One region of the Aequorivita sp. KMM 9714 genome, then DNA from elsewhere that is predicted to be linked to it. Evidence: riboswitches for the same ligand, from Rfam matches in the RefSeq annotation. Region 1 holds a riboswitch; each other region holds the start of a gene.

Region 1 (10,730 bases):
AAGCCCTTAGCGATACTTAACCTACCGTATATAGAAGACGACGACCTAATCAACAAAGAGCTTATAGATTACCTCTACAGACTTGGAATTGCCTATTTACTAATGTTATTAGTGGCGATTGCAATGGCATATTTTCTTTCAAAATATATTACTCGATCTTTAAAGGAAATAAGTGAAAAGTTATCAGAAACCCGTTTTGATACTCGGAACAAGAAAATACACCTTAGCGACACTCCTTCCGAAATCTCTACACTTATCAATGCGTATAATAGGATGATTGACGAGTTGGAAAAAAGTGCCGCACAGCTCGCAGCTAGCGAACGTGAAACTGCTTGGCGTGAAATGGCAAAGCAAGTAGCACACGAAATTAAAAATCCGCTTACCCCTATGCGACTTACAGTTCAAAGTTTTGAACGAAAATTTGATCGTAACGACCCAGATATTGAACAAAAAATTGCTGAGTACACCAACACCATGCTTCAGCAAATAGACACTTTGAGCTCCATTTCTTCGGCTTTTTCAACCTATGCAAAGATGCCAGCGCAGCAAGATGAAACTTTAAACGTAGTTAAAATCACAAAATTAGCCTTAGAGATTTTTACTGAAGATTATATATATTTCTTTTCAGAAGAAGAAGAAGTTCGCGTACTATTCGACAGAACCCAGCTAGTTAGGGTGGTTACCAATTTGGTTAAAAACAGTATTCAATCTATTGAGCAGAAAAACCCTGAAGAACCACGAATTGACGTGGAAGTAATAGCTAAAGAAGCTTTCGTACATATACGCGTTACAGACAATGGAATTGGCGTACCAGACGAAAACAAAGAAAGAATTTTTGAACCGCAATTTACCACTAAATCTAGCGGGATGGGACTTGGCTTAGGTATGGTGAAAAATATAGTTGAGAGATACGGCGGAACAATATCGCTAACTTCGACTTCAGACAAGACCACTTTTGAAGTTTCATTCCCAACAATGCAATAGGTTTTTAGTAGCTTTGTGGTAACAACTTTTATAAACGTAAGTTCTAGCTGTCGCCGAAATAAAATTCCATACAGACTGGCATCCGAAACTAATAGAATCGAGATCTTAAACTGAAAAAAGTTAGTGTAAAAAAGAAAAAAGATTATCTAAAAAAATATAAAATGAGCTATCAAAACATACTTTCAGAAACTGATAATGGGATTACTACCATCACAATTAATCGTCCATCAAAGTTAAACGCGTTAAACCGTGAAACTATACAAGAACTTCACACTGCTTTTAAAGAAGCAGATGAATCTTCAGAGACGAAAGTGATTATTGTTACTGGTAGTGGTGAGAAAGCTTTCGTAGCAGGTGCAGATATTAGTGAGTTTGCAGATTTTTCGGTAGCAGAAGGGGGAAACCTTGCCGCTAAGGGACAAGAATTACTTTTCGACTTTGTTGCAAACCTAACTACTCCTGTAATAGCAGCTGTTAATGGTTTTGCTCTTGGTGGCGGACTAGAATTAGCTATGGCAGCTCACTTCCGTATAGCTTCAGACAATGCTAAAATGGGATTACCAGAAGTTTCACTAGGTGTAATTCCTGGATATGGAGGTACGCAACGCCTTCCTCAACTAGTTGGTAAAGGTCGTGCTATGGAAATGATTATGACAGCGGGAATGATTGATGCTAACCAAGCCTTGCAGTACGGATTAGTAAATCAAGTAACTACTCCTGAGGCGTTAATTGAAACTACTGAAAAGATTGCTGGGAAAATTATGAAAAACTCCTCTGTTGCAATCAAATCGGCTATAAAAGCGATAAACGCTAATTACGAAGACGGCGTTAACGGATTTAATGTTGAAATTGAAGAATTCGGAAACTGCTTTGGTACCGAAGACTTTAAAGAAGGAACACAGGCATTTCTTAATAAGAGAAAAGCAAATTTTCCAGGTAAATAATACCAAGTAAGATATTTAGTTTAAAGCCTAGCATTACTGCTGGGCTTTATGTTTTTTACAAGGACTTACCACATGTTTAATTGAAAAACCCCACACTTTTCTTAGGAAAAATAATTTAATTTTCTTATATTTATAACTCTCATTAAGAATCACACTAAGTGATAGCAACCTGCCAAAACAGGCGAAGGTGCTAAAGAAATGAGCCTACTTCTAGGAAAAAAATGTTTTCAGCCCATTTATTACAATTTTAAATATTAAGTGTTTTTAGACTCCTAAAAACGCAACGAATAACGAGTTCAAAACTGACAAGTTCTGACCGAAAATTAGATTAAAAGTTTGCGAAATATAAACAACGCAAAATTTTGACCTGTGAGATTATTTATAGAAATGAATAATTATTAACCTAAATATATTTTATATGACTAACATTACATTCAATGAATTGCTTAACGAGCACAAACACCTTTTAAAGGAATCTACTTACGTAAAAGTATTTGATTTTTATATAAGTGGAAATACAGATCCTGAAAAGCTTCAAGGTTTATTATTTCACGAAGAGACCGATTGGATTTACGATTCAAGTTGGGACAAATCGGATAGAGCCAATGGAAAAAACCCAATGAGACAAGAATACACCGATAAAATGAATAAAAAAAGAACCTCATTAGGTGTTAGTCCACTTACTGAAAATGGATATAACCCAGATGAAACATCTAAGAATTTCTGTATTGCGATTATAAAAAACTCGCCAAAGTACAGAGATCTTTAGCATTATAAGTGAATTTTCGAGTTTCAGGATTTTCGTGAAAAGCTATCCGTAAATCAAGGTTTGAAGTATAGCCAATGTAAAACCTTGATAGGCTATCTGAATGCAAGATGTAAACACAATATTCCATAACAGTATAAAACAAAAAACCCAGACGGTTGTCTGGGTTTGTTTGCTCCTCTTCTTGGGCTCGAACCAAGGACCCTCTGATTAACAGTCAGATGCTCTAACCAACTGAGCTAAAGAGGAATTTATGTCTTGCCTTTGCCAGCTTTTGCTTGCTAATACAATCTCTTAGATTGCGTAGGCGGGTGCAAATATAAGCCTTTTTTACATTCATCAAAATAAAAAAATAAAAAAATTTAAAAATTTTAACTTTTTTATCTTTCTGCTTAAACTTGCAGGTTTCTATTATTCAAATAACCAGCGATATATGTCATTTCCATTGGCGAAAAGAACCAAAGCAATTAATATGAAAAATCCAACCATTTGAGCATACTCCATAAACTTATCATTAGGTTTTCTGCCTGAAATCATTTCATATAATAAAAACATTACGTGACCTCCATCCAAAGCAGGAATAGGTAGAATGTTCATAAACGCTAATATAATAGATATAAGCGCGGTTGTTTCCCAAAACCTCACCCAATCCCAAGCTTCTGGGAAAAGGTTACCAATGGCTCCAAAACCTCCAACCTTAGTAGCTCCTTTCTTAGTGAATACATATTTAAATTGCGATGCATAATCCTTCAGCGTATTGTAACCATAACCAAAACCGCCAACAATACTTTCACCTAGAGTATATTCCACCTTAGTCTGACCCACTTGTGAAATAACTTCTTTTCTAGAAACATTTATTCCTATTAAACCTTCCTCATTTGGCTTAACTCTTAGGGTATCTTGACTATTGTTTCTTTCTACAACAATAATATTTTCATCGTTAGTAGATAGCAACTTTTGAAACTCATCATAATATTTAATATTGGTTCCATTAACAGCAATAATTTTATCGTTCTTTAAGAACCCTGCTTTGCCTGCAGGATAATCTGCTAATACAGTGTCTATAATTGTTGATGTTCTTGGAAGAAACGGAAAGTGCGTGTCATTCTGAAACATTTTTGTTCCAGCGTCATCAGGTACTGAAATTGTTTCAATAGTTCCATCTGCATGTTTTACCTCAACCGAGGAAACGTCGCGTAAAAACATATACTTGTTAATTTTCATAACATCTTCAAATGGCTCGCCATTTACTTTTAAGATATGATCTCCATTTCGGAAACCGTATTCTTCAAATTGCTCTGTAACTGCAAAACCTTGAGGAATATCTTCGTTGGTAGTAATACTACTTCCGTTGAAATACAGAAGACTCATATAAATAACAAAACCAACAATAATATTAACTGTAACCCCACCAAGCATAATAATTAGTCGCTGCCAAGTTGGTTTACTTCGGAACTCCCATGGTTGTGGCGGTTGTGCCATTTGTTCCTTATCCATACTCTCATCAATCATTCCGGATATTTTCACATAACCTCCTAATGGCAACCAACCGATTCCATAAACGGTTTCGCCTATTTTCTTTTTGAAAAGTGAAAATTTCACATCAAAGAAAAGATAGAATTTTTCAACTCTGGTTTTAAAAAGTTTTGCGGGAATAAAATGCCCTAACTCGTGAAGGACAATTAACAATGAAAGACTTAAAAGTAATTGTATAGCTTTAACAGCAAATGGACTCATAGTTTCTTGAATAGATATTTATATAAAATAGTCGCGATTTTCAATAGGACACTTAGTCAAAAATCGAACCAATACTTCAATTTTGTAAAGCAAATTGTATATGGCTCTACTGAAAAATCGCACAAAAGTAATCTTTTAGAACTTGCAAAAAAAATAAGCGGTTGTGTTACTTCTTATTAATTAATGAAATATAACTGTATAACTTCAATCGTTTTTGAAAGAAACAAACTACTCTTTCACTATAGTTTTATTGATAACTCCTTCGGATGTTTCTATCTGAAAAAATAAAATTCCACTTGATAAGTCTGAAACATTGATACTTTCTGAAAAAGCTTCAGCATAAAGCAATTGGCCTAAGGCATTAAATATTCTAACTTGAGAAACATTTAATGATTCAGATTTGCTCAATTTGATATCGCTTGATGAGGGATTTGGATACAATACAATTTGATTTTCTAAAGTGAATTCATTAACCCCTAAAATTACTTGATCATTTCTTGAGATAATATCATTTTCAGGATCAAATTGAACGTTTTGAACGGTAAAATTTACAGCCGGCTGAAAGTTTTGCCCATTAAAAGTATTATCAAGAACGATGTCTAATGTTTCACCTTGCGACCCTGTCAATCGCAAAGGCACAGGTACTTCAAAATAAGAGACTGAGGAATGACTTTGCGACTGATTTATCCTCACATTAATACTACCTGTAGTTGTTTGATTCCAACTGATATTAAAACTTGGATACCCTTCGCCATAAACCCAATCATTAAAAAATTCGGAAAGGTTTTCACCGCTAGCATTTTCTAAGTTTCTAATTAAATCAGGCGTTTTTGCGTATCCATAAGAAAGTAATGGATCTGATAAATAATCTTGTAAGCCTTGAAAAAACACTGCATCTCCTAATTTTTTCCGAAGCATATGAATTACCATTGCCCCCTTACTATAAGAAAGCCTGCTGTTAAAAATACGACTCACAGTAGTAGTGTCTTGGGCAGGAATGTAAACCGACCCATTTGGAGCATCGGTAATGTAGGAGGTTTCGTTTTGTTTCCAACTATTAAAAGCACCAGAGCCGTCAAGACTTTCTACAACCATTCCCGACATGTATGTAGCAAAACCTTCATTTAACCAGATATCCTGCCAGCTTCCACAAGTAACTTTATTTCCAAACCATTGATGCCCTAGTTCGTGAGCTATCAATCCACGAGAAAACCCACCCATAAAAGAAACAGTGGTATGTTCCATACCTCCGCCCCAACCAAATTGAGCGTGACCATATTTTTCTTCAGCATATGGATACGGCTCAAACTTGTCGGCAAAAAGATTCATGATATCAACCGTTACAGGAGTTTGGGTTTGCACAAAACTTAAATCTTCTGGATAAACATAATTTATTATTTCAAATGGATTTCCATTGTTAGCAACAGTATGCGAATACACCGAGTAGTTGGTTACTGCAATGGCAACTAAATATGCTGGAATTGGATATTGATGACGAAAATGAGTGGTTTTATTATTTCCATTTACCGTCTGATTTATTTCTAAACCATTGGAAACAGCAATATATTCCTCATTTGAGGGATTATATCGTGGTGTTGTGAGATATACATCAAGCAAATCTATTTTGTCTATTAAATCTTGCTTACAAGGCCACCAAGCTTTCGCTCCAAAAGGTTCAGATAAAGTCCATAAAACAGGATCGCCTTGATGAGTTGCTATCTCAAAAGATCCAAAGCCAGAACTTATCGGGTTACCGGAATAACTTATAGACAGTGAGTCTAAAACACCTTGATTTTGAATCTGCGGTAGTGTAATTACAACCTCATCATTACTGTTTTGGGTGAATGAAAGCGAAACTCCTCTTTGTTTTACTTCTGAAACGGTCATATTATCGACCAATTCAAAAACAATAGAACTCATATTTTCTTTTGCTTCAAAATGTGAAGTTACTTTTCCACTAATATAAGCTTGAGTGGGATTTACATTCAATTCTAAGCGCGCGTATTTTAAATCGTAATTGCCTGTATTCATATTGCGTTGTGGAGCAAAATGACCACTTGCCGATTTTGCTTCAGCTTCACTAATTTCGTCCAAGTAATGATTTTGTGATAATGCAATGAAGGATATAAATAAGAAAAATAGAAGAACTAAATGTTTCATTTCTGTGATATTAAAAGTGGTGACTGAATACCGCTAAATTAAGGTGTTAAATGTATTCATTTTGATAGTTTTAGGGCTTATTTTTGCGGTTTAATATAAATCATCAGTCTAAAATCTTACGATATGCTTACTTTTTTTAAGAAGTATAAATTCTTTGGAATTGTTTTTCTTATCATTTCAATTATCATAATTACCATTATATATTCTGTAATGAAACCGAAAGAAGTGCTACGCGTTTATCAACCTGCCGATGTAACAGCAGAATTAGTAGACACGACAATGCAATACGTAAAAAAATATCACACTATAGCCGATTTTAGCCTTCTAAACCAAAATGGGAAAACGGTAACACAAGACGATTATGCCGATAAGATTTATGTGGCCGATTTCTTTTTTACTACGTGCCAAACCATCTGCCCAATTATGACAGACCATATGGTAAAAATTCAAGAGGAATTAAAAGACGATGATGAAATTTTACTACTATCTCACACCGTTACTCCTGAAATAGATAGCGTACCTCAACTTAAAAAATATGCCGTTGAAAAAGGGGTTAATGATGCTAAGTGGAATTTGGTTACAGGGGATAAAAAAGAAATTTACGACCTCGCTAGAAAATCATACCTCGCTGCAAAAGACGTTCCTTATGAGGAGTACGATTTAATTCACACCGAAAACTTCGTACTCGTTGATAAAAAGAAACGCATCCGTGGGTTTTATGACGGTACAGATCCTGAAGCGATCGAAACACTTCTTCACGATATCGAAGTTCTAAAAAAGGAAGATTCTGAAAAATAGTATTGTAGCTTTTCAATTGAATAATCTATAAGCTTTTCCTTTCTGGGTACAAGTGAATACAATGCAGGATAGAAATCTTAAAAAAGAGGTCAAATTTTTCTGATTCTTGAGTTCTGAATTCTGAATTAAAAAACTTACTTTTGCCTTGTTTAAATTCAATCTAAATAAATAGAAGTGCTAACAATCGCATCTTTAAAGAAAGGACAACGCGGAATTATCAAAGAATTTTCTGTTGATGTAGTTCCGTTGAAGCTATTAGAAATGGGCTGTCTTCCTGGCAATGAAGTCACTTTGGTTCAAATTGCTCCTTTTAGAGATCCATTGTATCTAAACATAAACGGAAGTCATTTAGCTATCCGTTTAGAAATGGCTTCTAAAATTGAGATTGAACTGATTTAACATCAAAACTGCATTCGCACCAAGTTAATGGAGCTGAAATATGGCAAAACAAATTAACGTAGCACTTATTGGAAACCCCAATACTGGAAAAACCTCTGTTTTTAATAGGTTGACTGGGATGAACCAAAAAGTGGGAAACTACCCTGGAATTACTGTTGAAAAGAAAGAAGGTACGTGCAAATTTGGACGTAACTGTAAAGTTCATATTCTAGATTTGCCTGGAACTTACAGCTTAAACGCTTCTTCTTTAGATGAAAATGTTGTTATTGAACTTCTTCTAAACAAAAATGATAAAGATTTCCCTGATGTAGCTGTGGTAGTTGCCGATGTTGAAAACCTGAAGCGAAATCTTTTACTTTTTACCCAGATTAAAGACTTAGGAATCCCTACGATTCTAGCCATTAATATGTCGGATAGGATGAAACGTAAAGCAATTACGCTTGATGTTCCCTTACTTGAGAAGAAATTAAACACTAAAATTGCACTTATCAGTTCAAGAAAAAACCTTGGATTTGATTACTTAAAAGAACTGATTGAAAACTACAATCAGCTTCCTACTAAACCTTGCTTGAATGCATCTAATATTGCCCCTGAGTATTTCGATAGATTGCAAAAGGCTTTTCCTAACCAGGACCTTTACAAACTGTGGCTTGTAATTACACAAGATGTAAACTTTGGAAAATTAGACCGAAACGAATTGCAAGGGGTAGCCTCCTTTAAAACAGAATCAACAAGTAATCTTAAACGCCTTCAGCAAAAAGAAACTATCGCGCGGTATAAGTTTATTAATGAAACTTTAAAAGAAACGCTACATATAGACACTGCCAAAGCGAAGGATTTAAGAAGTAGATTAGACCGAGTTTTAACCCATAAAGTTTGGGGATATGTTATTTTCTTCGGAATTCTTCTGCTCATTTTTCAAGCAATTTTTGATTGGAGTGCATACCCAATGGACTTTATAGACAGTTCGTTTGCCTCGTTAAGTGAGTGGGCAAAAAACACATTACCTCCGGGCGATTTCTCAAGTTTAATTGCAGAAGGAATTATCCCTGGCTTAGGAGGAATTGTAATATTTATCCCACAGATAGCCTTTCTATTTCTGTTTATTTCAATTTTAGAAGAAACAGGATATATGAGTCGTGTGGTTTTTCTTATGGACAAACTTATGCGACGTTTTGGTCTTAGCGGGAAAAGTGTGGTACCCTTAGTAGCTGGGACTGCTTGTGCTATTCCAGCAATAATGGCCACGCGAAATATTGAAAATTGGAAGGAACGACTAATCACTATTTTAGTTACGCCTTTTACAACTTGTTCAGCCCGACTTCCTGTTTATTTAATAATCATCTCTTTGGTGATTCCCGATACAAGGGTTCTCGGTATTTTCAGCTTACAAGGTCTAACCTTAATGTTTATGTATATTTTAGGGTTTGGCGCGGCGATTTTATCGGCCTATATCCTAGATAAAATTCTGAAAGTTAGAAGCAAGAGTTTCTTTGTAGTAGAAATGCCTAACTATAAAGTGCCATTAGCGAAAAATGTAGTAATCACAGTAATTGAAAAAACCAAAGCTTTTGTTTTTGGAGCTGGTAAAATTATTTTGGCTATCTCCATTATTCTTTGGGTTTTAGCCTCATATGGCCCAGGAGATTTTAACGATGCAGAAGAAATTGTAAAAAGTGAATACGCTTCTCAAAATCTATCGGATGATGATTTAGAAATGCATATAAATTCTTTCAAACTTGAGCACTCCTATATCGGTCACGTAGGACATTTTATAGAACCAGCCGTAAGGCCTTTAGGCTACGATTGGAAAATAGGGATTGCCTTAGTGAGCTCATTTGCTGCAAGAGAAGTATTTGTAGGAACCTTAGCCACCATTTACAGCGTAGGCAGTGATGACGAACAGACCATAAAAAGCAGAATGGCAGCTGAAGTAAACCCAGTTTTGGGCGGTCCGTTATTTAATTTTGCTAGTGGAATTTCGTTGCTTTTATTTTATGCTTTTGCAATGCAATGTATGAGTACACTTGCCATTGTAAAAAAAGAAACCAACAGTTGGAAATGGCCTATGTGGCAATTAGTTGTTATGTCGGTTATTGCTTATGTAGTGTCTTTGGCAGCTTATCAGTTCTTGAAGTAGGCCCCTTCCGTCTTTCAAATAGTATAAAACTATTTGAAATCCTCCTTCCCCTAAAAAAGGGGAAGGTGCAAATTTTAAAATCATTACACTATGCAAACAATACTAGTAATAATAGCATTTTTACTTGCAGTTGGATTTTTAATTACAACATTTATTTGGAATCCTTTTAAAACAAGTAAAACTTCAAAAAATAAAATTGGAGATCATTCAGACTGCAGCAAATGCAGTTTTCATTAATTTTTATTGAACAAGTGCTGCCTATGATACTTATAGGCTTTTCCCTATCTTTGTACTATGCAAACAATCTTAGTTTTAATCACCTTTTCTTTAGCAGCAGGCTTTTTGCTTAAAAAGTTTGTCTGGAACCCTATTTTTGAATCTCGCCAAAACTCTAGCAACACCTTAGATGGTGGAAAAACTAAGTGTGGCAAGAAGGATTGTGGGTGCCACTAATTAGCTATTTTTTTCCTCACAAATCAACAATACATAACCAGAATCTTTTCCAGTACTTTCAACAGAAGGATAAGGATTTAAGGTTAAACCATTTATTACAAATTCTTTAGAAGTAAAAAGATTTGTGTTCTTTTCTTCTCCAGGTCTTGTTTCACCAAAAATCAAGGTTACTTCTTCGGTTTTCCCATTTGAAGTTACTTCAGCTTTTACAATAGCTCTTCCTGCCCAAATACAGTTCACTCCTTCAGGACAACGAGAATCTTCGATCACTTCTAGAAATTTTACTGAAACACCTTTTAAAACTACCGTTTCACCTTCTGGCACCTTCACTCCTATTTTTGGGGTTTTA
Region 2 (10,730 bases), on a different contig from region 1:
GAAAATCATTAAAATTCACCTTTCCAAATGTTCAAGATGGAAGTATTTTAGAATACAAATACACAAAATTAACTCCGTTTTTTTATGACTTAGATGGGTGGGAGTTTCAACATGAACTACCTACAATTTATAGTTTGTTTCAAACAGTAATGCCTGTCAATTTTAAGTATAACCGTATATTATATGGTGATCAGCAATTAGTAATTAACAACACGGCCCTCAAAGAGAATGGTTTTAAGCTTCCAAATGATAAGAGAGTTGATTCTGAAGTTCACTTATTCTCAATGGAGAATGTTCCCTCTTTTAGCGAAGAAGAATATATGCTTGGAAAAAAAAATTACGTTTCAAGAATAGTTTACGAACCAGTATCATTTAAGAGTTTTAATGTTGAATGGAAAAAACAAGTTTTTACCCGAAACTGGAATGATATAGATAAGCTATTTAAAGAGGACGAGGATTTTGGTGATCAACTTGTTCAAAAAAACTATTTTAGAAGAAAATTACCAAAAGATATTTTAAATATTGAAAACGAACTAGAACGGGCTAAAGCTGTATATAGTTTTATTCAAAATGAATACACTTGGAATGGACAGTACTTTAACTATAATGTAAACGTAAAAGAAGCTTTCAAAGATAAATTAGGAAGTGTATCTGCTATAAATTTATCTTTAGTTAATGCTCTCGAAGCCGCAGGTCTTAAAGCTAAACCTGTGTTATTGTCTACACGTAAAAATGGCTTACCCACAAAAGTTTATCCGATACTTTCAAATTTTAACTATGTAATATCGGTACTAATGATAAACGATGAGTTTATATTATTAGACGCTACCAATAAGCAAGCACCTTTCGGTATAATTCCATTTCGCGCTCTGAACATTGACGGTCGGGTAATGGACTTTAACAAAGGTAGTTATTGGATGCCTATAAAACCTTATAATAAAAACGTTCTTTTTGCACATTCAAAAATTTCGGCCGAGAGGAACGGACATTTTAAAGGAGTAGTAAATCAGGCTAATTATGGCTATATAGGATTTGAAAAACGAAATGCAATTGAAGAAGTAACTCTTCAACAATACATAAAAAATCAAGAAAATAAAAGAGCTGGGATTGAGGTTGAAAACTTTCAAATAGAGGAGCTTAATAATATTGAGAAACCACTTAAAGAGAACTATGAGGTAACTGTTGAACCTGAAATAGTAGGCGACAAAGTAATACTTCATCCTTTTTTCAATAAAACCTATATTTCTAAAAACCCATTTAATTTGGATAAGCGAAATTATCCTATAGACTTTGGATTTCCATTTACCAATACCTATCTGGTTTCTATAGATTTAGGTGAAGAATATCAGGTAGAACACCTCCCTTCTAGTAGAAGCATAAAACTTCAAGGTGACGATGGCGAATGTTCTGTAGCCTATATAGCTGATGACAACAAGGTGAATATTCGTTTTAATATGAAATTAAATTCATATCGTTATGCTCCCGAAGCTTACCCAGCCCTCAAAGAATTTTTTGGCACTATGGTTACCATGCTGAAAGATGAACCCATAATTTTAAAAAAAATATAACCCAACCATTCCTTATAATACCAATATGCCTTACTTCAAACACAGTATCCTAATTTTATTTTTATTTGTTTTCACTTTTACATTTTCACAAACACGAAAAACTGCGGTATTTGGCGAACCTACTTCCGAAGACTTCGAAATTAACTCGTACGATCAAGATCCTGAAGCAGCTGGAGTTGTTCTTTTTGAAAGCGCTAAGAATTATGTAGAACTAGTGGATAATCAGGTGAAACTAATTAAAGAGGTTCACGTAAAAACAAAAGTGTTTGACATTAGTAAATTCGATCAAGCGACAGTAAGAATACCATTTTACAATAAAAAGAATAACAGTGAGAAGGTCACTAAGATTACCGCGATAACCCATAATGGTGCTGTAAAGACATTTGTAAGTGATAAGGATATTTTTACTACAGATGAAACCCCTAAATGGTCGATAAAAAAATTCACTTTCCCAAACATACAGAACGGTAGTATTTTAGAATATACCTACCGAGTAGAATCTACTTACTTTTCAAATATTCGAGGTTGGAAATTTCAAGGACCACTTCCAAAATTATATGTAGAACTGTATACCGACATTCCTGGTAATTTTAAATACAATAGAACGCTTTACGGAAATCTACCTTTATATATTAATGACGCAATTAAATCTAAAGCCTGCTTCTCTATTGAAGGCTTTGATGTTCACGCCGATTGTGAAAAAGCGACTTACGCTATGATAAATGTACCAGCCGTAAAAGAGGAAAAGTTTATGCTTTCTCCCGACAACTATTTAGCTAGTATGAAATATGAGCTTATTGAATTTGTAGAGTTTAACCGAACTGTTCACCGATATACCAATGAATGGAAAGATGTAGATAAACATTTTCAATATGATAAAGATTACGGACGACAACTTAAGCATTCCAAATTTTTCCAAAACGAACTTCCTTCTTCGCTATTTTCAAAGCAGGATAAGGTGGAAAAGGCAAAAGATATCTACTACTACATTCAAGATAATATGAATTGGAATGGGCGATATGGATATTCGGAAGAAGTGCGCGTTAAAGATGCTTTTAATGAGAAATCTGGAAACAGTCATGAGATTAATTTCGCTCTATACAATGCACTTGATGCAGCAGGTCTGAATGTAAACACAATGCTTATTTCTACACGAGATTACGCCCTCCCTACAAAGCAATACCCTGTAATTGCCGATTTTATTTATGCAATTGTAGTCTTAGAAATTCAAGGTAACAAGTACTTTCTAGACGCGACAGACAAATTCACACCCTTTGGCGTCTTACCCTTCCGCGCTCTTAGCACAGAAGGACGTTTAATGGACTTTAACAAAGGTAGTTATTGGGAAAAAATCATTCCTTTTAACAAAAACCTGCATTATGTAAATATGCAACTTACTGCAGACGAATCTGGATTATTCACCGGAAAAGCAAGTCAAGTTTCTACAGGTTATGTATCGGTTGTAGAGCGAAAAGAATACAACGATTACAGAAAAGATATAATCGACAGAAAGAAACAAAGTAGAAATGAAAGCTTGGAGATTTCAGATCTTAAAATTGAAAATGAAAAAGACTTAGACAAGCCGTATAAAGAGACCTTTAATTTAGCGCTTCACGAACAGCCAATAGCAGATAATCTTTTTCTATATCCGTTTTTAATGGAAACATATTTTGGTGAAAATCCTTTTGTGAAAAGAGAAAGAATTTACCCTATAGATTTTGGTTTTCCCGTAATGAACAATTACTTAATAGCTATAGATGTAAACGATCAGTATAAAATTGAAAAAGTTCCTGCCAATAAGATTTTAAAACTTCCCGAAAATGATGGGGAGTTTTCAGTGGTTTATGATGTTTCAGGAAGTAAAATAAATATCAGACTTAGCGTAAAGCTGAACAATCCTAGTTTTGCTCCAGAAGCATATAAATCACTACAAGAATTTTTTACTGAATTAATTAAAGTTCAAAACGAAGAGCCAATTCACTTAAAAAGAATTTAACTTTCAATAGTAATAAACCACTATTGATCCCGATTCTTTTCTTGTATTTTACGAATGATGGCAGTTGCGGTGCGTCTAGGAAGAAAACGTGGAAGCCTAGATAGAAATCTATTAATTCTACCTGGAACTGCGACAACCTTTCCTTTGAGCATTGCTTCATAACCATATTTAGCTACCTCTTTAGGACATCCAATATTGAATTTGATTTTATTATTCGATGCATCAGCACCATTTGAAACTACTTGCTGAAATGATGTTTTGGTTTGACCAGGGCATAAACAAGTAACAGTAACCCCTGAACCCTTTAGCTCATTGGCAATAGCTTCTGAAAAGGAAAGAATATACGCTTTTGAGGCATAATACAAAGACATTAAAGGCCCAGGCTGAAATGCTGCAAGAGAAGACATGTTTAATATTTTACCCTCACCTCTTTCAAGCATCCCTTTTAAAACCAATTTGGTTAAATGGGTTGTAGTCATCACGTGAAGGTTTAGCATATCCATTTCACGCTGCCAATCGGTATTGCTGAAAGTTCCAAATATTCCAAAACCTGCATTATTAATTAAGACGTCTATAGGTTTGCCTTGAGTAGCTTCAAAAATTTGCTCTGCAACATTACTCTTACTCAAATCCTTTACAATAAGTTGAATTTCTGAAGCGTATTGACTTGCGAGATTTTCTTTAGCTTGTTGCAGTTTGTCTGCATCAATATCTGCTAAAATTAAATCATACCCATCCTTTGCTAATAATAAAGCAAGTTCGTATCCCAAGCCAGAAGCAGCTCCTGTTACAATTCCTATTTTTTTATCTCGTTCAATAATCTATTTTTTTTGCAATTATGCAAATGAGTATCTACTCAACACCATTTACATAATCTTTTAGGTACTCAAATTTTGAAGTAAGTTTTCCGTCACTGGTTGTCATTTGCGAACGTTTCAAAACACCATCCTTATCGTTATTAAAAAACGCTGGTATTACGTGTTCAAAAAACATATCCCCAAAACCTTCACTTGCATTTTTAGGTAATTCGCAAGGTAAGTTATCTACAGCCATTACAGCTATAGATCCAGGAGCGCCTAATTTAGTTTCACTTTCGGTTATAGGGTCATATCCATAAAAAGGGTCTGCAATTGTAGAAGCTCGAATTGTACAGGCAACAGGACCATCGATGTCACACGAAACATCAGCGACAAAGTTGATTTTAAATTCAGGGTTTCTAGCATCTTCTCTAGTAAAAAGATATGGAGCATTATTTCCATAGAAGTGTCCAGAAATAAACATATCGCTCACTTTTGCATATTTCATAAAATCACTTTCATAACCTGAAGGATCTTTATAAAATTCTTTTTTATTAAACTCACCCCCATCTTTGCGTTTATTGTATTCAGAAACATCAATCAAACAATATACAGGCTCATCAAATTCTTTAGTAAGGTAATCTCCATCACTTACTTCACGAATTTTTAAATGGTCTAAAACTCTTTTTGCTCCTTTAGTTACTTTACCTGTTCCAGAAAGAACAATTTTTATATTCGGGATGGTAATTTTATCCAATTCTGCTTTTACAGCTTTTAAATCTGGTAGGTTTTCAACTTTAGGTAATGCAAATAAATTATCCCGTAAACCTAAGCCTCTAATACCATTATAAGCACCAACTAGTCCAGCGTAATAACCGAATCCAATTAATCGCTTATTAGATTTATTTACTATAGTTTCATGATCGAACATTTCTATATTTTTCTCCAACATAGCCTTTAGTAGCTTACGATTATAAGGCTGCTTTTTAATAGTATGACTGAAGTAGAAATATTTTTTATTAGGAATTAATGCCTCTACGGGAACTTCCTTTACACCCAGCATTACATCTGCCTCTGACACATCCTCTAGAACTTCAAATCCTGCATTGCGGTAGGCCTCATCAGGAAAAATACGAACATCTGAAGATTCCACGATAATTCGTGCATCGGGAAACTCTTTTATGACTTCTTGACATTTTTCTGGTGAAAAAACTACGCGACGGTCTGGCGGATTCTTACGTTCTTTTATAATAGCAAAGGTTATTGGCATTTTGGTATATTTTTTGAACAAATGAGTATTGGAATTTATAGGAACGCAAATGTAATAGATTTCTTGTATCTTTGCACGTTTGTAAGTAGCTAGATGATAGAGAAAAGGTAGCGTAAACGTTGTTTATTTCTGTTAATTCTCTGAAAACCACTGACAAATAAATGGGGCCGACTGGTTTTGACAGCGGGTCTAATTGTATTGTAAGCATGCCGAGCGCTGGGATATAGCTCGTAAATATCATATTTCACACTTTTTAAACGGCGAGAATAACTACGCCCTAGCTGCATAATCCGAATCATAGTAGGATGTGCCTCGGCCCACAAGGTGGGCAAGCAGGAAGTCACTCAACGGCCTTGGTTTACGGCGGTTGATTTAGTGGCTTCGTAAAAGTAAACCTAGCGATGCTAGTGCTTTGATGGCATCGTGAAGCTCAAGTAAAGATAAGGAGTGCGTTGGTAGTTTTCGACCGGCAATCTCACGAAAATCTAAATGAAAACTAAGCATGTAGAAAGCATTATGGTTGCACGTTTGGACGGGAGTTCGAATCTCCCCGGCTCCACTGATCAATTAGAAAGCCACGCCAATAGGCGTGGTTTTGTTGTTTTATGGAGAAATTGAGCTCGCTCAAAGTTTCGGAATAAAATAACAAAGCAAGGACGCAGTCCGTGGTTTTCTATTTGCAGGACTGGTGCCCATGGAGATCACATTTTTTTTGTAACCTCCCCGGCTCCACTGATCACTTAGAAAGCCACGCCAATAGGCGTGGTTTTGTTGTTTTATGGAGAAATTGAGCTCGCTCAAAATTTCGGAATAAAATAATAAAGCAAGGACGCCGTTCGTGGTTTTCTATTTGCAGGACTGGTGCCCATGGAGATCACATTTTTTATTGTAATCTTTTCGGTTACACAATAAAAAAACTATTAAAATAAAGGTTCTAATGTTTAAGGCAGATACTCTTCAACCAAAAGCTTTACTCCAGTTGTAGCTTTCTCCTGTAGTACTAATAAATTTATACCTTCTTGCACATCAGGCTTTATATCAATATAAACTGTTTGAGCATCTACAGGAACAGACAGTAACAATGATCCCGCTGGTTGCACTACCATTGAAGTACCTACAATTACAAACAAATCTGCCGTTTCAGCTATTGCAATGGCTTTCTCAATTTCAGCAACTTCTTCGCCAAACCATACTATATGTGGTCTTAATTGACCTCCATCGGCTGCCAAATCACCAAGTTGAATATCTTTAGTGTACGAGTAAATAAGGTTTTTATCTTTAATACTTCTACATTTTGTCAGTTCACCATGCAAATGCAAAACATTTGTAGAGCCAGCTCTCTCGTGTAGGTTGTCTACATTTTGTGTAATAACAGACACTTCATACCTATCTTCCAATTCAGCAATTAATTTGTGCGCTAAGTTTGGTTGAGCTATTTCAACCTCCCTTCTTCTTTCATTATAAAAATCCAATACAAGCTGTGGATTTTTGTTAAACCCATCTATAGACGCAACTTCTTCAAGCTTATGGTTAGACCAGAGTCCGTTATTGTCTCTAAATGTGGGAATGCCACTTTCTTTACTAATCCCTGCACCGGTAAAAAATACTATGTGATGTTTGTGCTTCATAAATTTGGTTTTCTATATGGTTATTACTTTTTGTCCATCTAATTTTATCTTCTTAGCAAACGAGAATGATTTACCATCGTAAATAGCACTATAATCTAAATCCCTTTTTAATAGCTCATCCTGAAGTAGCATTATATCGCTTTGCATTTCAATGCTGAAATGCGTTCGCCCAACGTACGTATTAAACAATTCGATAAGACCAAATTCGTCAAGTTCAATCAGTTTCTTCATATATTTTAATCTAGACTCTGGAATAGCCCCATGTTTCATTTTGATATTTCTTAATACAGATTGCTCTGCCTTCTGTACACCTATTTCTTTCCATACATTAAATTTAACGATTGGAAAATCAATCTCTCGAACCTCCTTCTCAACCTTTTCCTTATACCAGACGAAGTTCCCATCAGCATTAATTAAACTGCCTAACCAAGGAATATTTTTACAAGTAGGGTGAGGCTGATTAAGGTGAGGTGTATATGTATCTCCAGCACCATGTATTAACTCTTCATCAGCAAATACATAATCCCGTTTATTTACAAAACCCAAAGGGCGAAGCCGATTTTCAACAATTTGTATAAGGTTGTAAGGTGGAGAGACCATCTCAGCTACAATTAATAGTTTCCCATTAGTCTGTCCATTTAAATCAAACTTTGTCATAAAATCTTTCAATGTTCCAAACTTCTTATTGACCGACGCTACATTTATTATTAGACTTGAAAAGACGATGGGCATCTGGTCGTTATCTAGAAACTCTTGCCTGTTTTCCAATGTATTATTATTATTTCTCATAAATTCAAGTTTATTCCATCAAACTAATTTCATCACATTTAAATGCCCCATACTTTTTATAATACTGGCTTTCTCTATTCCACAATACAATATACTTAGCACGAGTTTGAATTCTAAAAGAACCTTTACTCGAAATCAAACTAAATCCTTTTCCAGAGAATTTAAATTCTTCATCAAAATACCAAATCTCATAGGGTGATACATTGGTGAAATCTAATAAAGCCACGACATTCTCAGCCGGTAAGCATAACAAATAAGGAAATCTATCTTGTGTAATGATTTCTGATACATCAATGAAATCTTTTTCTATAGAAGAAACAATCACACCAATTTGTTGTGAGGTTTTCGAATTGCTTAATTTAACTTTAGTGGAATTCATATTCTTAATTAATTATAAGTTGTGGAGATGTTAGTTGATGAATACTTTTTTATTGTAATACCCTTTTCATAGATTATATAATTGAAAAGTATTTATAAACTTCTTGTTTAGGGTAGGCGATTTGATTAGTATATCGCAATCTAAATTGCTTTAAAACATCTCGTATATTTTAAGTCTGCTATAAGTTGTTTAAACTTTCCTACATCCGTAAATGATAAACGTTCGAATTGTTCCTCCTTATTCCTTTGAAAAAGAAACCACCCATTTCTGGTATATCTTCAATTAAATCAAAAGCGAGACAGTCTTTAGGAAGATTTTCGAAGATTAAAGTGAACGAGAAAATTGTCCCAGGCTTAACAAAACACCAGTTAGGATATACTGCGATATTTTCACTAAATAGCATTTTAGACTTCCTTGCAGTCTGATGGCATTTTAAGTAAGTGTTATTCCAAATTCGCAATCTTTGAACATCACGATATGGACCTAAATCGATATGAATAATTACCTGAGATTCAGTATCAGTTTGGGTAGCTGATTGATCCTTTAATTCTTTAGCGATTTGAATTTTTGGGTCTTTTATTTCTAGGCTTAAATTTGGAATTTCAAAGCCTTCATTAATGCTTAAGGTAATGTCTTTTAATTCAATCAGGGGCTTTTTAAATCGCTTGATAATAGCTAAATCTAAAGCTATTATATGTAAAGCTTGTAAATGTACGCCCTCAATATTTGCTGTAAGCGCACTTTTGTAACTGTCTATGAGTTCTTCATCAGACAAGTTTTCAAAAACTTCTAAGAAGTTTGAGATATGCAGTTCTCTCTCTCTTCTGCTTGATAAAAGATGTTCCATAATAGATTTAATTAAAAAATTAAACCATTACAAAAAAACAAATGAAATGTGTAGGATAACATATTTTTCCTGGACCGGCTCATCGTTTTAGCACCTTCGCCTGTTTAGGCAGGTTGCTGTTTCAATTAAGAAACTCGTAATGATACTGCATAAATACAATTTATTTTTAAATAATACAAGAATAAATTATGATTTTCGCAATAGACAGTGAAACTTTTTTTTAATAAATCCTTGAGGTTCAGCCGTTGTAACCAATTAAAACAAACCCAGCAAATGGAAAACCGGTGTAACAATAAAACAAATTCAACGACTTATAATGTATGATGGATATAAACAAGGCTTCTGAATTACTAAAATCGCTACTATCTCAAACGGACAAAAAATCTGAAAAAAAAGTTTATCACTGTTTTATTCATACCTTATCATCATTGAAAAATAGAGATTTAACTGAAACCCAATCTCAGTTAATAGAAGACAAACTCTCTTCATTGAATCTAAATACAGTCACGGAAAACAGAAAAAAATTCTACAAACAAAAACTATCTGAGTTTATAGCATTTCTAAAAAATGAATTCTCATTCACAACAGCGAAATACTACACTGAAATCTGGATGGTTTATGGGATGATATTTGGAACAGGAATTGGTATTTCTATAGGCACAGCAATTGGCGCTGGTCTAGGAACAAGCATTGGATTGTCTATTGGAGCTGGAGTTGGAATGGTACTTGGAATGATAATAGGCGCAAGAAAAGATGCTGAAGCTAAAAGGCAAGGAAAAGTAATTTAATAGTGTCTCTTGCAAATCCTATTGAGTATCTAAGAAAGTAACACAAACAACTCCAAATAGAGTTAAGAAGTGATTAGCAAAACGTATTCAATAGATATTCCTTTCATCAACTTATTCCTAAGCCAATAACCGATTTCTCTAATAATCACCGAGTCGATATATTAGAAATAAACAAAATTTTTATGACGGCAGATTTTCCTGAATAAGAAATTGATCTAAAAAATTACTGCTTAGAAGCTTTTCTACTTCCTTCATACATTTCATAACGCACAAGTTTAGACTCTAATTTCCCGTTGAACAACTTAATTTTTCTCGAAGGACGAAGTCCAACAAATTTAAGTGCTTCCATATTTGAAGTGATCATCCAAGCCTGAGTTCCAGGATAGCCACGCTTTAATGTATTCCCGATAGAGCTATAAAACTCCTGAACGTCATTTACAGATATTCTTTCGTCATAAGGCGGATTGAAAACCATATACAACGACTTTTCTCCTTGCTTTTCACTTTCAAAAAAATCTTGTTGTCTTACCTCAATAAAATCTTGAAGATTTGCACTTTTTATATTCTCCTTAGATTTATGAACAGCAACAGGATCAGAATCGAAACCATAAATTTTATGAGGGAAATCACGAACTTTTTTAAGAGCTGCTTCTTCTATTTTCTCATAT
Region 3 (10,730 bases), on a different contig from region 1:
ATTTGTTATCTATATAAACCGGAACTCCAGAATTTCCTTTTGCTTCAAATAAAAACTTATCGTTTTTACGCTCTAAATTTACTTTCATATTTATAAGTTTTCTTTTATTACTAATGCTTAAAACGGCAAGAAATAACGCCTAGTACTATTTTCGTATTTTTAGTTTTAGGTCTAACTTCTTACAACGCAGCCGTCTTAAATATTTTTTTTAATCTTTATCACTTATTCTCAAAATATCTCCAAAAACACCACGAGCAGTAACAGCTGCACCAGCTCCGGCGCCTTGAATTACAATTGGATTATCACCGTAACTCTCTGTATATATTTCAAAAATTGAATCACTTCCTTTTAAAGCGCCTAACATGCTATTTTTAGAAACACTTACTAAACTTACATTTAAAAGAGCTCCCGTTTCCTTAGACAAATCGCCGTGCAAATCTGCTACATATCGAAAAACAAAGTCCTTTGGCTGATTTTTCTTTTTAATTTGAAAAGGAACATCCAACTCTCTCAGTCGCTCCAAAAACTCTTCTTTTGAAACGTTTCGTAAGTCCTTAGGAATTAAATTTTGAATTGTAATATCTTTCAATTCATTGTGCAAATCCAATTCACGCGCCAAGATAAGCAATTTCCTTCCAACGTCGTTACCACAAAGGTCTTCCCTCGGGTCTGGCTCTGTATATCCTTTATCAATTGCCGATCTTAATACTGAACTAAAAGTTCTATCAGACTCTGAAAATGTGTTGAATATATAACTTAGGGAACCAGAAAACACACCTCGAATACGAGTGATATTTTCTCCTGAAAGATGCAATAGTTTGATGGTATCTATCAATGGAAGTCCAGCTCCAACATTTGTTTCATATAAATAATGACGCTTTTTAGCAGCTAACTTTTTTCGAAGGTCTTGGTAAAATTTCAAGTTTAAAGTATTGGCAATCTTATTTGAAGATACCAATTGAAAACCATTTTCAACAAAGGTTTCATAATTATGTACAAATTCAGCATCAGCCGTGTTATCCACTAAAATCAGATTTTGAAGATTGTTATTTTTAGCAAAGGAAATAACATCCTCTACGCTAAATTTTTGTCCAAATTCCTGTTTTTCATCCAACCAGTTTTCCTTTAAACCCTTTTGTTTAATCAAAACCGTTTTTGAATTTGCAACTGCGAAAATATTCAAATCTAAATCGCGCCTTCTAGATATTTCTTCCTTAGAGGATATAATTTGGTCTATTAAATGGCGACCAACATTCCCATGACCGAAAATGGCAATATTTATTTTCTTCTTTTTTATATTATTTAAATCTATAAGGTTCGACACCTCATTATCTAATACTTGAGTGCTCATATTTTATTGTTTTATTAATTTCTTGCCTGTTTTACAGCAAGTCTTCTGAATTAAAAATGGGGTTCAGAATTTCCGCCAATTGTTCGTATTCTATTAAAAATGCATCGTGTCCGTGAATAGAATTTATTTCAGAAAAATGCACTTTACTTTTTTTAGTTTTTAATAAAGAATACGTCTGTTTTATTTCTTCATTTAAATAAAATCCGTCGCTATCTATTCCGACCAAATGAATATCTCCTTCAATTGTTGAAGCTAATTGTAAAAACTCATCTTCAGATTCTAAACCGGCAGTCATCAATAAATGATTCATCAACTTATAGGCTTGTAAATGAAAGCGGTTTTGCAACGTATTACCGTGATGAAGCAACCAACTTTCTACATTATAAAGTGGAGCAATTTCATTTAAACTTCTATTAAATTTTTGTTTAAGAGACTGTGGTGTTCTGTAAAATGTCATCGCGTGAATGCGTGCATCGTGAACAGGATTTTCTGAATTATTTAATAGTTGCTTTTGCACTCTGCATTGTGCAATTACCCAATCGGTAGCTTTCCAATCGGTAGCAATAGGAATTAACTTCTGAAATAATGCAGGTTTTAAAACTGCCATTTGCCATAAAATACTTCCTCCTAATGAACCCCCGATTCCAGCAAATACTGATGAAATTTTAAGTTGTTCTAATCCGTTTATAAACCAATTAGCAACATCGTAGGTTGTGATGTCTTCATAATTTTTAATGAGAAAACCATCGTATCCATTCCCTGGAATATTGAATGAAAGAATGGTGTATTTATTAGTATTTATACATTTTTCAGGACCAATTAAAGCTTTCCACCAACCGTTTTCACCACATACATTGCTGTTTCCAGTTAGCGCGTGAGTTACCAAAACAATTGGAGCTGAGCCTAATTCCTTCCCAAAAACCTGATAGGTTAAGGGAAGGTTTTTTAAGCACAAACCACTTTGTGTAGTGTATTCTTTTATTTTTAGCTGTGTGAGTTGAGACATTATCTTAGCTATAAGAAGATTATTTAAACCAATTGCTCTTTAAAAACTTCCTGAAACGCTTGTTCTAAATCAGCTTTTAGATCTTCTATATTTTCCAATCCCACGGAAAGTCTAATTAAATCTTGAGACACGCCAGATGAGGCTTGATCTACTTCATTTAATTGTTGGTGAGTGGTACTTGCAGGATGTATAATTAAAGATTTTGTATCGCCAATATTTGCTAAAAGTGAAAAAACTTTTACGCTATCAACTACTTTTTTAGCACTTTCATATCCGCCTTTTACACCAAAAGTTACAAGTCCGCTTTGCCCTACTGGAAGATACTTTTGAGCTAAATTATAATACTTGTTATCTTCCAAACCTGGGTAATTTACCCAAGCTACTTCCTTTCTATTTTGTAACCATTTAGCAAAATTCAGTGCATTTTCACTGTGCTTTTTTATTCTGATTTCTAAGGTTTCTAACCCTTGTAAAATTTGAAAAGCACTAAACGGACTCAACGCTGCACCAAAATCGCGAAGACCTTCTAGTCTAACTTTAGCAATAAAAGCAGCTTCTTTTAAAACATCAGCGTAAATCAATCCGTGGTATCCTGCAGATGGCTCAGTAAATTCTGGAAATTTACCATTGGTCCAATCAAAGTTACCAGCGTCGATTATAACCCCTCCAAGAGTTGTCCCGTTTCCGTTTATGTATTTCGTAAGTGAATGGATTACAATGTTTGCTCCGTATTCAATCGGTCGCAATAAGGCTGGGGAAGCAACGGTATTATCAACAATCAGCGGGATTTTATGCTCTCTAGCTTCAGCAGCAATAACTTCGATATCTAATACATCCAACTTTGGATTTCCTACAGATTCGATAAATATTACTCTCGTATTTTCCTTAACGGCATTTCCAAAATTCTCAGGATTTGATGCATCTACAAAAGTTGTTGTAATTCCTAACCGCGGTAAGGTTACATTCAGCAAATTAAAGGTTCCACCATACAAACTACTGGAAGCCACTATATGATCGCCAGCACGAAGCAGCGTCAACAATGCTGTAGAAACAGCAGCTGCACCAGAAGCTGTTGTAACTGCACCAATACCGCCTTCCAAAGCTGCTAATCGTTTTTCCAAGACATCGCAAGTTGGGTTGTTTAGACGAGAATAAATATATCCTGTCTCAGAGAGATTAAAAAGATTTGCCGCATGGTCTGTATCTCTAAAAACGTAGCTGGTAGTTTGGTAAATTGGGACTGCTCTAGTTCCACCGTTTGCAATTACATCATGTCCTGCGTGCAACAAGTTTGTTGCGAAATTGTGTTTTGCACTCATTTTTCTAATTTTTTGAGTTAATAAATAGATTAAACCAATCCCGAAATAAATTCGGGACAATAGAAAAATGTTAAAAAGAATAAATGAAAAGCAGCTTCAGAAAAGAAACTGACTTGTCGTTATCTATCTTCAATCCTAATAATTCGGGATCGTTGTAGAATGTAGCACCTTCATTCCGGAGAAAGGGTTGCTAAGGCGTCATAGGGTCTATTCCCTCGGCCTTTCTTGATAACATTTCAATAAAAGTTTGAACTTTGTGTGTGCAAATATAGGGGCGGAAAAAATTAATAACCTAATTTTTTGTCAAAAATTTTTAAAACAAATCTTCAGTTCATTTTAATTCTATACTTTTGCAGCAGATAATTTAAGAGGAAAGATTTGACTGATTGCAACCTCCCTAAAAAATGCTAAAGGCAGTGAGAACTTCCCAAGGTCGCGACCCGTCAAATCTTCTTTTTAAATAAAAATGACTTAAGACTATAAAATATAGGACTTTAGGCTATTCACATAATTATTAGTCGTACGCCATCAGGCAAGTCTTAAAATATTTTATTCCAGGTCGTTTTTAATATTTTTTTAAAAATTCAAATATAGATTATGGCTTATTTATTTACATCAGAAAGTGTTTCTGAAGGACATCCAGACAAAGTTGCAGATCAAATTAGTGATGCGCTTTTAGATAATTTTTTAGCTTTCGACCCCGAAAGTAAAGTTGCTTGTGAAACCTTAGTTACCACCGGACAGGTTGTTCTTGCTGGTGAAGTAAAAAGCAATACTTACCTAGATGTACAAACTATTGCTCGTGATGTAATTAATAAGATTGGTTACACAAAAGGCGCTTATAAATTCAGTGGAGATTCTTGTGGGGTTATTTCTTTAATTCACGAACAATCCCAAGATATTAACCAAGGTGTAGATCGCGAAAATAAAGAGGAACAAGGTGCAGGAGACCAAGGAATGATGTTTGGCTATGCTACTAAAGAAACAGAAAATTATATGCCATTGGCATTAGATATCTCACACAAAATAATGTATGAATTGGCAGCGCTTAGGAGAGAAGAGGACGAAATAAAATATTTGCGTCCCGATTCAAAAAGCCAGGTTACAATTGAATATAGCGATGACAATATTCCTCAAAAAATTGTTACAATTGTTGTTTCTACACAGCACGACGACTTTGATGAGGACGACAAGGTTATGCTCAAAAAAATTGAAAATGACGTAAAGAAAATTCTTATTCCTCGCGTTAAAAAGCAATTCCCTGAGCACGTTCAAAAATTATTTAATGATGATATTACTTATCATATTAATCCAACTGGAAAATTTGTTATTGGTGGACCACACGGAGATACAGGCTTAACAGGAAGAAAAATAATCGTTGATACCTACGGTGGAAAAGGTGCTCACGGTGGTGGTGCTTTCAGCGGAAAAGACCCGAGTAAAGTTGATAGAAGTGCAGCCTATGCGGCTAGACATATTGCTAAAAACCTTGTTGCTGCAGGTGTAGCTGATGAGATTTTGGTACAGGTAAGTTATGCTATTGGTGTAGTAGAACCTACTTCAATTTTAGTAAACACTTACAACTCTAAAAACGTAGATCTTACTGATGGTGAGATTGCTGAAAAAGTTGCAAAGATTTTCGACATGCGTCCAGCTGCAATTGAAAAAAGATTAAAACTTAGAGAACCTATTTATTCTGAAACGGCTGCTTATGGACATATGGGAAGAACTCCACAGAAAATCACTAAAACTTTCGAAAGCCCATACAATGGGAAAGTAGAAAAAGAAGTTGAGCTTTTCACTTGGGAGAATTTGGAGTATGTTGATGAAGTGAAGGAAGCTTTTGGAATTTAAATTACAATGTCAGGACAAACGGATCTAACACCCGTCAGGTCGGAATCATACACAATTCGTAGTTCTCGACTGCGCTTGAACTGACAAAAATTATAAATCCCAAATTCTAAAGGTTCATCTTTTGGAATTTGGGATTTTTTATTTGGTGCATTTAATGTTTACATTCCTCCTTTTCTCTCTGGAGTTCTTGGCGTAGGCCACTTTTGTTGCTCGCCAGTTCTTTTATTAATTGGAAGATTTATTTGCTCTCTAGAGGTAAACTCTGGATCTTCCGAAGCTTTATAAGCCATGATTGCAGCTAGAATAGCATTGTGTTGCACATCGTCAAAAACAATTTTATCATAGGTATCTAAGTTGGTGTGCCAAGTATAGTTCCAATAACTCCAGCTTAAAGAGCTCAAATTAAAAGCAGGTGCACCCGCAGCTACAAAACTAGCATTGTCTGAACCTCCACTTGACGGCCATCCTGGAAAAGTTGTTTCAATATGTTTGCTAATAGTATCTGGCACTGCAGCTAACCAACGAGAAATATAATCGTAAGAGTGTAAGAATCCTGCCCCGTTAATTTTAACAGCTCTTCCTGTACCATTATCTTGGTTAAAAGCTGCTTGCATATTTTTTACGATTTCTGGATTGTCGGCAACAAAGGCAGAAGATCCGTTTAGTCCTTGCTCTTCACTTCCCCAATGCCCAGCTAGAATTGTACGTTTAGGATTTGGGTACACTTTTTTCAAAATACGCATTGCTTCCATCATCACAAGAGTTCCTGTACCGTTGTCTGTAGCACCTGTTCCTCCGTCCCATGAATCAAAATGAGCAGAAAGAATTACATATTCGTCTGGTTTTTCAGTTCCTTTAATTTCAGCAATAGTGTTGAAAGCAGGAGCTACACCTAAGTCTTTAGATTGTGCTATTATATTTATTCTAGGTTTATCACCATGCTCAACCATTCTATATAACATAGTGTAATCCTCCAATTGAATATCTACAGTTGGTATTTTCTTAGTACGCGCTCCAAAAATTTTATTAGCACCAAAACCTTTAGACCAATAGCTATCAATAATTCCAGCTGCACCTGCATCTTCTAATGCAGAAATAATACTTCTTCGGTTGTAACCTGTTCTACTAATATTTTCATTCCAAGCCTTAGTTTGAGCTTCTCTTTCATTTTTCATTTTTTCAAAAGACTCTGGAGTTGCCCATTCTTCCCAGTTATAATCAGGTCTTCCTGTGGTCTGTTTCATAGCAATCATCACAAACTTACCTTTTACATTAGGAAGCCATTTTTGAAATGATATAGAATCTTTTACTTCTGGAAGAATAATACATTCAGCAGTAACACCTTTTTTTGATGTTCCAGGATTCCAAGCTAGTTGAGTTCCGTTTAAAGATTGTACTCTAGGGTGAACCATATCTATATGAGTAATACCTCGCTCCCAAGCTTTCCATTCACCATACTGTTGATTCTCAGCAGAAATACCCCAAGATTTATATTTTGCAACCGCCCAATCGTGTGCTTTTTGCATTTGTGGGGTTCCCACCAATCGCGGACCAATGTCGTCCATTAATTCGTGACCAAGAGTTTCTAGTTGTGAATTTTCGTAAGCCTCCTTTAAAATGTTATCAATTACAGGATCTTTTTCTTGTGCAGAAATTGTAAAGGTTGCCGACATCAAAAAGGCAAGGGTCAATAGTTTTTTCATAATGAGGGGTTTGTGTTCAGTGTCAAATTTTAAATGTAAATGCTAAAACTACAATTTATTTCAGATTAAGAAAAGTTTTGAAGCGAAACCGCAGAAACACTACAGTCTATCTAAGAATAGCAAGTGTTAAAATCGAAATTAAACAAGTCAATCCTAATTAGAATTGAATATGTGGAAGCCTTTTTTGAAGGGTTGCAACTTTATTATTTAGCTTTTCCAAAAATTGAAGATGCTCCTCACTTTCAGCGTTGAAAGGTTTGTGAAGTAGTCCACTTTGTATCGCTGCTATTTCCTTTTGCAAGGATTGTGTTTCTGAAGAAATCCAAACTTTTGAAAACTTCTGCCAAATAATTTCAATGGCGGTTTTATTAGGATGAAGCATATCTTCAGCGTAAAACCTGTAGTCACGGAGTTCGTCCATCATAATTTCAAAAGATGGAAAGTAGAAGCTTCTCGACTCCATTCGAGATGACAAGGATTGGTGAATTGCCGAAATTAAATGTGCTTTACTAATCGTATTTTCAACAAAACCATCTTTAATATGCCTTACCGGAGATACAGTAAACAACGCAATGGCTTTAGGATTTACTTCCGAGATCTTATTTAGTATATTTTGAATACTTCCTGTAGTCTCTTCAACTGAAAGAAGTTCTTTTTTAAAGTTTTTCTGTGGAAGTTTATGACAGTTAGCTACAATTTGGTGTGTAGCAACCGCATCTGAATCTGGGTTAATATTAGAGGACGAATCTCCCACATACTTATAAACCCAAGACGTACCTAAAGTAATAATAATATGAGTTGAATTTAAAACCGCACTTCTTAAGTTCTGAAGCGCTGCATTTAGACTCTTTAAATACTCATCTTTACTTAGTGAATTCAATTCTGAATGTGTTTCAAAACATTTCCAAATTCCATTGTGGTGAAAAATATCTTCTTCTGAAAAAAGATTGTTTTCAATGGCACGCATCACCAATTTCTCAAGTGAAACGACATTGAATATTATTCCAAATGGATTTTGAATATTTTGAAATTTAAAATAGTCGAACTTCGCTCCAATGTTTTCCGAAAAACAGCTTCCTAACAGAAGAATTTTTGAAGAATAATCTATCTGATTTTCTTCAGGCGTTAAGGGTATTTCGGTTTGAAGTTTCATGATATTTTAAAAACTTCTCCGCATACATTGCGTCTTTGCAGTATAAAATTTACCGCAGAGACGCAGAGCACACAAAGTGATTATATTACTTCAGAAAATCTTTAGCTTTTTCTAAAGCCTCATCAATTCCGGCTGGATTTTTACCTCCTGCGGTAGCAAAGAATGCTTGACCACCCCCGCCTCCTTGGATGAATTTTCCTAGTTCGCGAACAATCTTACCAGCATTCAAATCTTTTTCTGCAGCTAGTTCCTTTGAAATATAACATGCCAGCAAGGCTTTACCGTCATTTTCTGCACCGAATACTAAAAACAAATTTTCAGATTCTCCGCCCATTTCAAAAGCCAAATCTTTCATTCCCCCTGCATCCAAATCTATCTTTTTCGCAAGGAAGTTGATGCCGTTTACTTCTTTTATTTCGGATTTTAAATCGCCTTTTAAATTCTTAGCCTTGTCCTTTAACAACTGCTGAATCTGTTTTTGCAGATTGCTGTTTTCTTCTTGTAAGTTCTCTACCGCCTTCACCGGATCTTTAGCGTTGTTCAGCGCTTTTTGAAGTGATGCAAACGATTCACTTCTATCAATAAAATATTGTTTTGCAGCATCGCCAGTAATAGCTTCTATCCTTCTAATTCCAGATGCAACAGCCCCTTCTGAAGTAATAATAAAATGCCAAATATCGTTGGTGTTGCTAACGTGAGTACCTCCACAAAGCTCCATCGATTTTCCAAACTTAATTGCGCGAACAGCATCGCCGTATTTCTCTCCAAAAAGTGCAATTGCACCTTCGTCTATAGCTTGTTGGTAAGGAATATTTCTTCTTTCTTCTAAAGCAATTCCTTCGCGAATTCTAGCATTCACAAAGTCTTCTACTTGCTTTAACTCTTCATCTGTCACTTTTGCAAAATGTGAAAAGTCAAATCGCAAGTTTCGGCTGTGAACCATACTACCTTTTTGAGCGATATGGTCGCCTAATATATTTCTTAAGCCTTGGTGAAGTAAGTGTGTTGCCGTGTGATTTGAAGCAGTTCTAAAGCGTTGTTTCTCATCCACAACAGCCATAAATGGATCTTCTATGTTACGCGGAAGTGTTTTTGAGAAATGTATAATTAAATTGTTCTCCTTTTTCGTATCAACAATATAAGTTACACCACCATCTGCAGCTTCTAAATATCCTTTATCACCCACTTGACCTCCACCTTCAGGATAAAATGGTGTTAGGTTGAAAACAAGTTGATACATTTCACCATCTTTCTTGCTTTCTACTTTGCGATATTTCGTAATTCTAACTCGAGTTTTTAAAGTATCGTACCCTACAAACTCTTCAACTTCATCTTCTTCTAAGACAATCCAATCGCCAGTTTCAACTTTAGTTGCAGCACGAGAACGATCTTTTTGTTGTTGTAGCTCAGCATTAAATTCTTCTTCATTTAAAGAATATCCTCTTTCACGTAAAATCAGAGCGGTTAAATCTATCGGGAATCCGAAAGTATCATAAAGTTCGAAAGCCTTTTTACCAGAAATCTCCTTAGAATCTGCCGATTCAATTATATTTTCAAGTAAAACTAGTCCTTGGTCTAATGTTCTTAAAAACGATTGTTCTTCCTCGCGGATAACATTTGTCATTAAGTTCTTTTCAGAAACAAGTTCTGGGAAAGCTTCTCCCATTTGGTTTGTTAGTGTAGCCACCAACTTATAAATAAACGGTTCTTTTTTGTCTAGGAAGGTAAAACCATAACGGATTGCTCTTCTTAAAATTCTTCGTATTACATAACCAGCTCCAGTATTACTTGGCAACTGACCATCTGCAATAGAAAATGCAACTGCGCGAACGTGGTCTGCAATTACGCGAATTGCGATATCTTTTTTCTCGTCTTTTCCGTACTTAGTTTCAGTTATAGCTTCAATTTCACGAATTAGCGGAGTAAATACATCTGTGTCGTAATTACTAGTTTTATTTTGTAAAACCGTACATAAACGCTCGAAGCCCATTCCAGTATCAACGTGTTGAGCAGCTAATTTTTCAAGACTTCCGTTTGCTTTTCTATTGAATTGCATAAAAACCAAATTCCAAACCTCAACAACTTGTGGATGGTCTTGGTTTACTAAGTCTTTTCCTGAAATTTTTGCCTTTTCTTCGGCAGATCGAATATCTACGTGAATCTCACTACAAGGTCCGCAAGGTCCTTGATCTCCCATTTCCCAGAAGTTATCTTTTTTGTTTCCGTTTAGAATTCGATCTTCGGGAACAAATTGTTTCCAAAGATTATAAGCTTCAGTATCGCGCTCTAAGCCTTCGCTTTCATCACCTTCAAAAATCGTTACGTAAAGAATGTCTTTATCTAT

Evidence for each region. A riboswitch is a leader RNA that binds a small molecule or an ion and turns the genes downstream of it on or off. The one in region 1 is predicted to bind S-adenosylmethionine.
Region 2: another riboswitch for S-adenosylmethionine. It lies ahead of G3A46_RS13185 (hypothetical protein); the one in region 1 lies ahead of G3A46_RS02715 (hypothetical protein).
Region 3: another riboswitch for S-adenosylmethionine. It lies ahead of G3A46_RS09720 (O-acetylhomoserine aminocarboxypropyltransferase/cysteine synthase family protein); the one in region 1 lies ahead of G3A46_RS02715 (hypothetical protein).

Annotation. Positions count from the first base shown of each region.
Region 1 is NZ_JAAGRO010000001.1:596,384-607,113, reverse strand. Features, by position in the region: gene G3A46_RS02725 (ATP-binding protein) at 1-984, shown strand, start outside; gene G3A46_RS02720 (enoyl-CoA hydratase-related protein) at 1,146-1,928, shown strand; SAM-I-IV-variant riboswitch at 2,063-2,159, shown strand; gene G3A46_RS02715 (hypothetical protein) at 2,347-2,697, shown strand; gene G3A46_RS02710 (GIY-YIG nuclease family protein) at 2,663-2,824, opposite strand; tRNA gene G3A46_RS02705 (tRNA-Asn) at 2,870-2,943, opposite strand; gene rseP (RIP metalloprotease RseP) at 3,106-4,431, opposite strand; gene G3A46_RS02695 (M1 family aminopeptidase) at 4,660-6,591, opposite strand; gene G3A46_RS02690 (SCO family protein) at 6,715-7,389, shown strand; gene G3A46_RS02685 (FeoA family protein) at 7,564-7,788, shown strand; gene feoB (ferrous iron transport protein B) at 7,829-9,928, shown strand; gene G3A46_RS02675 (hypothetical protein) at 10,019-10,165, shown strand; gene G3A46_RS02670 (hypothetical protein) at 10,382-10,730, opposite strand, start outside.
Region 2 is NZ_JAAGRO010000007.1:60,944-71,673, forward strand. Features, by position in the region: gene G3A46_RS13145 (DUF3857 domain-containing protein) at 1-1,568, shown strand, start outside; gene G3A46_RS13150 (hypothetical protein) at 1,594-3,564, shown strand; gene G3A46_RS13155 (SDR family oxidoreductase) at 3,585-4,385, opposite strand; gene G3A46_RS13160 (NAD(P)-dependent oxidoreductase) at 4,417-5,625, opposite strand; RNA gene ssrA (transfer-messenger RNA) at 5,795-6,193, shown strand; gene G3A46_RS13170 (Sir2 family NAD-dependent protein deacetylase) at 6,573-7,259, opposite strand; gene G3A46_RS13175 (hypothetical protein) at 7,272-7,991, opposite strand; gene G3A46_RS13180 (hypothetical protein) at 8,059-8,427, opposite strand; gene G3A46_RS13185 (hypothetical protein) at 8,627-9,274, opposite strand; SAM-I-IV-variant riboswitch at 9,327-9,422, opposite strand; gene G3A46_RS13190 (glycine zipper family protein) at 9,595-10,062, shown strand; gene G3A46_RS13195 (THUMP domain-containing protein) at 10,286-10,730, opposite strand, start outside.
Region 3 is NZ_JAAGRO010000003.1:200,604-211,333, reverse strand. Features, by position in the region: gene G3A46_RS09735 (OsmC family protein) at 1-88, opposite strand, end outside; gene G3A46_RS09730 (aspartate kinase) at 209-1,351, opposite strand; gene G3A46_RS09725 (alpha/beta fold hydrolase) at 1,383-2,357, opposite strand; gene G3A46_RS09720 (O-acetylhomoserine aminocarboxypropyltransferase/cysteine synthase family protein) at 2,381-3,676, opposite strand; SAM riboswitch class I at 3,793-3,911, opposite strand; gene metK (methionine adenosyltransferase) at 4,274-5,530, shown strand; gene G3A46_RS09710 (M20/M25/M40 family metallo-hydrolase) at 5,689-7,233, opposite strand; gene G3A46_RS09705 (GSCFA domain-containing protein) at 7,391-8,386, opposite strand; gene alaS (alanine--tRNA ligase) at 8,472-10,730, opposite strand, start outside.